Thalassobaculum sp. OXR-137: one gene and its partner. The protein of the gene in region 1 interacts with the protein of each later gene in a pairwise test. Links are inferred from orthologs where the notes say so. Each region holds a gene or a part of one and is shown on either strand. Other genes may lie near its edges.

The links.
Region 2: the proteins of T8K17_RS17105 (region 1) and T8K17_RS05400 interact in binary tests that used the Escherichia coli proteins (3 or more experiments, as listed by UniProt). The link is inferred for Thalassobaculum sp. OXR-137 from one-to-one orthologs.

Annotation. Positions count from the first base shown.
Region 1 is NZ_CP139715.1:3,697,554-3,700,811, reverse strand. What follows is about bases 318-3,258. They hold T8K17_RS17105 (P-II family nitrogen regulator), read left to right. Parts: upstream 318-1,589; coding sequence 1,590-1,928; downstream 1,929-3,258. Other genes in these bases: glnA (type I glutamate--ammonia ligase), read left to right, coding at 2,037-3,258; T8K17_RS17110 (pyridoxal phosphate-dependent aminotransferase), read left to right, coding at 318-1,357. Also shown: T8K17_RS17115 (dienelactone hydrolase family protein), read right to left, coding at 1-43; more of T8K17_RS17110, read left to right, coding at 185-317. UniProt on the Escherichia coli protein: P-II indirectly controls the transcription of the glutamine synthetase gene (glnA). P-II prevents NR-II-catalyzed conversion of NR-I to NR-I-phosphate, the transcriptional activator of GlnA. When P-II is uridylylated to P-II-UMP, these events are reversed.
Region 2 is NZ_CP139715.1:1,141,607-1,145,289, forward strand. What follows is about bases 30-3,395. They hold T8K17_RS05400 ([protein-PII] uridylyltransferase), read left to right. Parts: upstream 30-363; coding sequence 364-3,195; downstream 3,196-3,395. Other genes in these bases: T8K17_RS05395 (FAD-binding oxidoreductase), read right to left, coding at 30-265. Outside these bases: more of T8K17_RS05395, read right to left, coding at 1-29; murein biosynthesis integral membrane protein MurJ, read left to right, coding at 3,470-3,683.

The DNA of each region.
Region 1 (3,258 bases):
TCGCCCCATCGGGGGTGGTGATGTCCTCGACGACTTCGATCATGTGCGGCTGTTTCCTCTGGATGGCAGACGTGTTTCTGTTGGATTTCGCTGTCTGGCGGTTTTCCGGCCGGCAGCGTATCACTGCCGCTCCGAGCGTCGCCAGAACGCACCTGAGACACGAACGATTTCGAGGAACCGCCCGATGCCCGCCATGCTCGCTGACCGGATGTCCGTTCTCGGCACCGAGACCGCCTTTGAAGTGCTCGCCCGCGCCAACGCGCTTGCCGCCTCCGGCAAGGACATCATCAACCTCGGCATCGGCCAGCCCGATTTCAAAACGCCGGAGCATATCGTGGAGGCCGGCATCAAGGCCCTGCGCGACGGCCATCACGGCTACACGCCGGCCGCCGGCATCCCGCAGCTCCGCCAGGCGGTGGCCCGCGACCTGAACACCCGCCACGGCGTCACCGTCGATCCGGACACGGTCATGATCATGCCGGGCGGCAAGCCGACCATGTTCTTCGCCTGCCTGATCTTCGGCCAGCCCGGCACCGAGATCCTGTATCCCAACCCCGGCTTCCCGATCTACGAGAGCTCGGTGAAGTTCTCCGGCGCCAAGCCGGTGCCGTACCGGCTGTCGGAAGAGAACGGCTTCGCCTTCTCCGCCGAGGAAATGCTGGCCAAGATCACCGACAAGACCAGCCTGATCATCCTCAACTCGCCGGCCAATCCGACCGGCGGCGCGGTGCCGAAGGAGGAGATCGACAAGCTGGTGGCCGGCCTGCAGAAGTGGCCGAACGTCTATCTGCTGTCGGACGAGATCTACAGCCAGATGCTGTATGACGGCCGCGAGCATGTGAGCCTGCTGACCTATCCGGAGATCGCCGACCGGGTGATCCTGCTGGACGGCTGGTCGAAGACCTATGCCATGACCGGCTGGCGCCTCGGCTTCTCGGTCTGGCCGAAGGCGGTCTTCGGACACGCGGAGAAGCTGGCGGTGAACTGCCACAGCTGCGTCAACGCCCCGACCCAGTTCGCCGGTCTCGCGGCCCTGGACGGCCCGCAGGACGCGGTGAAGGAGATGGTGAAGGCGTTCGACGACCGCCGCCGGGTGATCGTCGGTGAGCTGAACCAGATCCCGGGCTTCCGCTGTGTGGAGCCGGGCGGCGCCTTCTACGCCTTTCCGAACATCGAGGGCACGGGCCTGGGTGCGAAGGCGCTGCAGACCCGGCTGCTCGAGGAGGCCGGTGTGGCGGTGATCGCCGGCACCAGTTTCGGCGCCTACGGAGAGGGCTATCTGCGCTTCTCCTATGCCAATTCAACCGAGAACATCCGCGAGGCGATCCGGCGCATCAAGGAGATGCTGGCGGACTGACAATCGGCAGGGCGGGGGCGTTTGCACAAGGTGCGGGCGACTGTTGACTGAGTTTTATGCGAATGGCGAAAATTCAGGCACACTATCCCGAACGCTCCCGCCGATATCCGGGCCGAAGGCTTGGAAATCAAGGCTCTAACCAAGGTGCGAGGGTTGGCACACACCGTGCTAACCACCACGTTGCCCCGCCACCCGGTGGGGCATTCGCACGCAACACCGAAGGCACGGACCCATGAAGAAGGTCGAGGCGATCATCAAACCGTTCAAACTCGACGAGGTTAAGGAAGCGCTCCATGAGATCGGGATCCAGGGGATCACGGTGACTGAGGCGAAAGGATTCGGACGGCAGAAGGGTCACACCGAGCTGTACCGCGGCGCCGAGTACGTCGTGGACTTTCTGCCCAAGGTGAAGGTGGAGATCGTGATGGAGGACGGCCAGGTCGAACGGGCGGTCGAAGCCATCCAGAGCGCGGCCCACACCGGACGGATCGGGGACGGAAAGATCTTCGTCTCGACCGTCGATGAAATTGTTCGTATTCGTACGGGCGAGACCGGCACGGACGCGATCTGACGGGCCTTCGCGGCCCGACGCGCCGGTCCAAACAGGCCGGCATATCGAGAGGGAGTGTGGCCCCCATGGCATGTCCTGGGGCGCCACGGCAACGTTAGGAAGGAAACCATGTCTGACGACGTGAAGAACGTTATGAAGATGATCGAGGAGCACGACGTTAAGTACGTCGATCTCCGCTTCACGGACCCGCGCGGCGCGGTCCAGCACGTCACCCAGCACGTGCGCACGATCGATGAGGAGAGCCTGGTCGAGGGCTTCATGTTCGACGGCTCGTCCATCGCCGGCTGGAAGGCGATCAACGAGTCCGACATGGGCCTGAAGCCGGACCTGGCCACCGCGGTCATGGATCCGTTCTTTGCGCAGCCGACTCTGGCCATCACCTGCGACATCGTCGAGCCGTCGACCGGTCAGCCGTATGAGCGCGACCCGCGCTCGACCGCCAAGGCCGCCGTCAAGTACATGGACAGCCTGGGCATCGGCGACACCGCGTTCTTCGGTCCGGAAGCCGAGTTCTTCATCTTCGACGACGTGAAGATCGAAGTCAGCATGAACAAGGGCATGTACTCGGTCGACAACGAGGAAGGCCCGTACAACTCCTCGCGCGAGTACGAGGAAGGCAACCTGGCGCACCGTCCGGGCGTCAAGGGCGGCTACTTCCCGGTCCCGCCGGTCGACAGCGGCCAGGACATCCGCTCCGAGATGCTCTCGGTGATGGACGAGATGGGCGTGAAGGTCGAGAAGCACCACCACGAGGTGGCGCCGTCCCAGCACGAGCTGGGCATGGAGTTCGGCACCCTGGTGCAGACCGCCGACCACATGCAGATCTACAAGTACGTGGTGAAGCAGGTCGCTGCCGCCTACGGCAAGACCGCGACGTTCATGCCGAAGCCGATCACCGGCGACAACGGCTCGGGCATGCACGTGCACCAGTCGATCTGGAAGGACGGCAAGCCGATGTTCGCGGGTTCGGGTTATGCCGACCTGTCCGACATGGCGCTGTATTACATCGGCGGCATCATCAAGCATGCCCGTGCGATCAACGCCTTCACGAACTCGACGACCAACAGCTACAAGCGCCTGATCCCGGGCTTCGAGGCTCCGGTGCTGCTGGCCTACTCGTCGCGTAACCGCTCGGCCTCCTGCCGTATCCCGCACGTGAACAGCCCGAAGGGCAAGCGCGTCGAGGTCCGGTTCCCGGATCCGGCCGGCAACCCGTATCTCGGCTTCGCCGCGATGCTGATGGCCGGTCTGGACGGCATCCAGAACAAGATCCATCCGGGCGACCCGATGGACAAGAACCTCTACGACCTGCCGCCGGAAGAGCTGTCGG
Region 2 (3,683 bases), 2.6 Mb from region 1 along the record:
CGTCCACCTCCAGCAGGTCTGGCGCCTCGGCGACGAACCGGCGCGCGAACAGGCCGATCTCGACGTTCTCGCGAATCGAGAACTGCTGGCGGATGCCGCCGACGGAGAGGGGTGTGGAGGCCCGCGCATAGGTCGGGTCGCGCTCCACGACCACGACGCGCCCCTTGAAGTCCGGCGACGCGGCCAGAAAATAGGCGGTGGCGGACCCGACGGCCCCGCCGCCGACAATGACCACATCCGCCTGTCCGTTCTCCGTCCCGTTCATGCATCGCTCCCTTGCCTGATCCGTGTCGGGAGCCTCAGGCATCCGTGACGGCCGGACAAGGGGCGCGTATAGTCTGCGCGACTGAAAAGGAGGCTTTCGTGGCCGCTACAGCCGAGGCCGAGACCCGGACGGACCCATCCCGCGAGCGCGGCGCGCCGGCGGTCGAGCTCGCCGTCCTGGGCAAACGGGTCCCCAACCGCAAGGCGATCTGCGACGTCCCGGCCCTGGCCGCCGAGATCGAGGAAGCGGCGGCCGACCTGAAGGACGCGGCGTTCCGGCGCGGCGCCATTCTGGACCTGCTGAAGGACGCCCTGGCGGATGCCACCGGCGAGATCCGCCGCCGGCTGGAGGCGACGAATGACGGGGCCGCCTGCGTGCGCGGCCGGGCCTGGCTGATGGACCAGATCATCGGCGTCATCGCCACCCACGCCGCCGAGCGCGAGTTTCCGGCCACCAACCCGACCACCTCCGAACGGATCGCCGTCACCGCCGTCGGCGGCTACGGCCGCGGCGAGCTGGCGCCGCAATCCGACATCGATCTGCTGTTCCTGCTGCCCTACAAGCAGACCGCGCGCTGCGAGCAGATCGTGGAGTACATGCTCTACCTGCTCTGGGATCTCGGCCTGAAGGTCGGCCACTCGACCCGCTCGGTTGCCGAGTGCATCCGCCAGTCGCATGCCGACATCACCATCCGCACGGCCATGCTGGAATCCCGCTTCCTGTGGGGCGACAACGCGCTCTACGAGGAGATGCGCGAGAAGTTCATGGCCGATATCGCGTCCGGCTCGCCGCTGGAGTTCGTGGAGCAGAAGCTGCAGGAATCGGACAACCGGCACCGCCGCATGGGCGACAGCCGTTACGTTGTCGAACCGAATATCAAGGACGGCAAGGGCGGGCTGCGCGACCTGCACACGTTGTTCTGGATCTCGAAATACGTCTACCGGATCGACGACGTGGCCGAGCTGGTGCCGCGCGGGGTGCTGGACCTGGCGGAAGCCCGCCGCTTCGCCCAGGCGCAGAAGCGGCTGTGGACCATCCGCTGCCATCTGCATTACCTGACCGGCCGGCCAGAGGAGCGGCTGACCTTCGACGTGCAGCCGGTTATCGCCGAGCGCCTGGGCTATACCGACCGGGCCGGGGCGATCGCGGTCGAGCGCTTCATGAAGCACTATTACCTCACCGCCAAGGATGTGGGCGACCTGACCCGCATCTTCTGCGCGGCGATCGAGGCCGAGTACAAGCGCCGGCGCCGTCGCTTCCGCCTGCCCAAGATGTTCGGCGAGCAGCGCTTCGGCGACTTCCGGGTCGAGGGCGACCGCATCACCGTGATCGATGACGACGCCTTCGAGCGCGATCCGGTGAACCTGATCCGGCTGTTCCACGACAGCCATTTCCGCGACCTGATGATCCACCCCCATGCTCTGCGGGTGATCACCCAGAACCAGGCGCTGATCAACGCCGACCTGCGGCGCGATCCGGAGGCGAACCGGCTGTTCGTGGAGATCCTGAGCAGCCCGAAGGGGCCGGAGCGCATCCTGCGGCGCATGAGCGAGGCGCGGGTGCTGGGCAAGTTCGTGCCGGATTTCGGCCGGGTCGTCGCCCAGATGCAGTTCGACATGTACCACACCTACACGGTGGACGAGCACACGCTGGTCTGCCTCGGCGTGCTGCATGCGATCGAGCAGGGCGAGCTGAAGGACGTGGCCCCGATCGCCACCGATGTGGTGCACAAGATCCTGTCGCGCCGGGCGCTCTACGTGGCCCTGTTCCTGCACGACATCGCCAAGGGGCGCGGCGGCAACCACTCGATCCTGGGCGAGCGGGTCGCCCGCCGGGTCTGCCCGCGCCTGGGCATGACCGAGGAGGAGACCGACACGGTCGCCTGGCTGGTGCGCTGGCACCTGCTGATGTCCGACACCGCCTTCAAGCGCGACATCCATGACCCCAAGACGGTGGAGGATTTCGCCCGCATCGTGCAGTCGCCGGAGCGGCTGCGCCTGCTGCTGGTGATGACCGTGGCCGATATCCGCGGCGTGGGCCCCCATGTCTGGAACGGCTGGAAGGCGCAGCTCCTGCGCGACCTGTACTACGCGACCGACGAGATGCTGACCGGCGGCACCTCGCCGACCAAGACCGGCGCGCGGGTGGCCGCCGCCAAGCGCAAGGTGGCCGAGCAGCTCGCCGGCTGGACCGAGGCGGAGGTCGAGGCCCATCTGGCGCTGGGCTACGCGCCCTACTGGCTCGGTTTCGATACCGAAACGCTGGTCCGCCACGCCTGGCTGGTGCGCCGGGCCCAGGCCTCCGACGCCCGTCTGGTGGTGGAGCACCGGCTCGATCCGGACCGCGAGGTGACCGAGGTGACGGTCTATGCCGCCGACCATCCGGGCCTGTTCTCGCGGATCGCCGGCGCGATGTCCTCGGTCGGCGCCAACATCGTCGATGCCCGCATCGTCACCCTGGCCGACGGCATGGCGATCGACACCTTCATGATCCAGGACGACAAGCGGCAGATGTTCGACCGCCCCGACCGGCTGGCACGGCTGGCGTCGGCCATCGAGCGGACCCTGGACGGCAGCCTGCGGCTGGAGGAGCAGCTCGGGAAGAAGGGCGCGCTCACCACCCGCCGCACCCGGGCACTGAAGGTGCCTCCGCGGGTGCTGATCGACCAGAAGGCCAGCGTCACCCACACGGTGATCGAGGTGAACGCCCATGACGAGCCCGGCGTGCTCCACCGCATGACCCGGGCCCTGGCGCGGGTTGGCGTGCAGATTCATTCCGCTACCGTGTCGACCTATGGCGAGCGGTTCGTCGACGTGTTCTATGTGAAGGACGTCTTCGGCCTGAAGATCGACAGCGCGCGCAAGCTCGACGAGATCCGTGCGGCGCTGCTGGAATCGCTGGGCGTGAAGGCTGAGGGGAAAGCGAAGTAGCCCTTCCACACCGCGCGTCCCGGCCCTTCGACACGTCGCCCGCCCCGGATCAGATCCGGGCCGGGCTCCTGCTCAGGGCGAGGTCATTATCAACCCTTCACTTTTCGTCATCCCGAAACGAGTTCGGGATGACGATTGGAATATATTTTTATACCTCGCCCTGAGCAGCTCCCGCAGGGAGCGTGTCGAAGGGCCGGCCGCCGCACCACCCGCCTTAAATCCGCCGCAAGCCGGCCATAGGCCTAGCGCGCCGAATCACGTACATCCTGGCTCCATGAACCTCGCCCGCGCCATCGCCACCGTCGGCGGCTACACCATGATCAGCCGGGTGACCGGGTTCGTGCGCGACATGCTGATCGCCGCCGTGGTCGGGGCGGGGCCGATCGCTGACGCGTTCTTCGTCGCCTTCCAGATCCCCAACTTCTTCCGCCGGCTGACCGGCGAGGGCGCGCTGACCGTCGCCTTCGTGCCGATGTTCGCCGGCATGG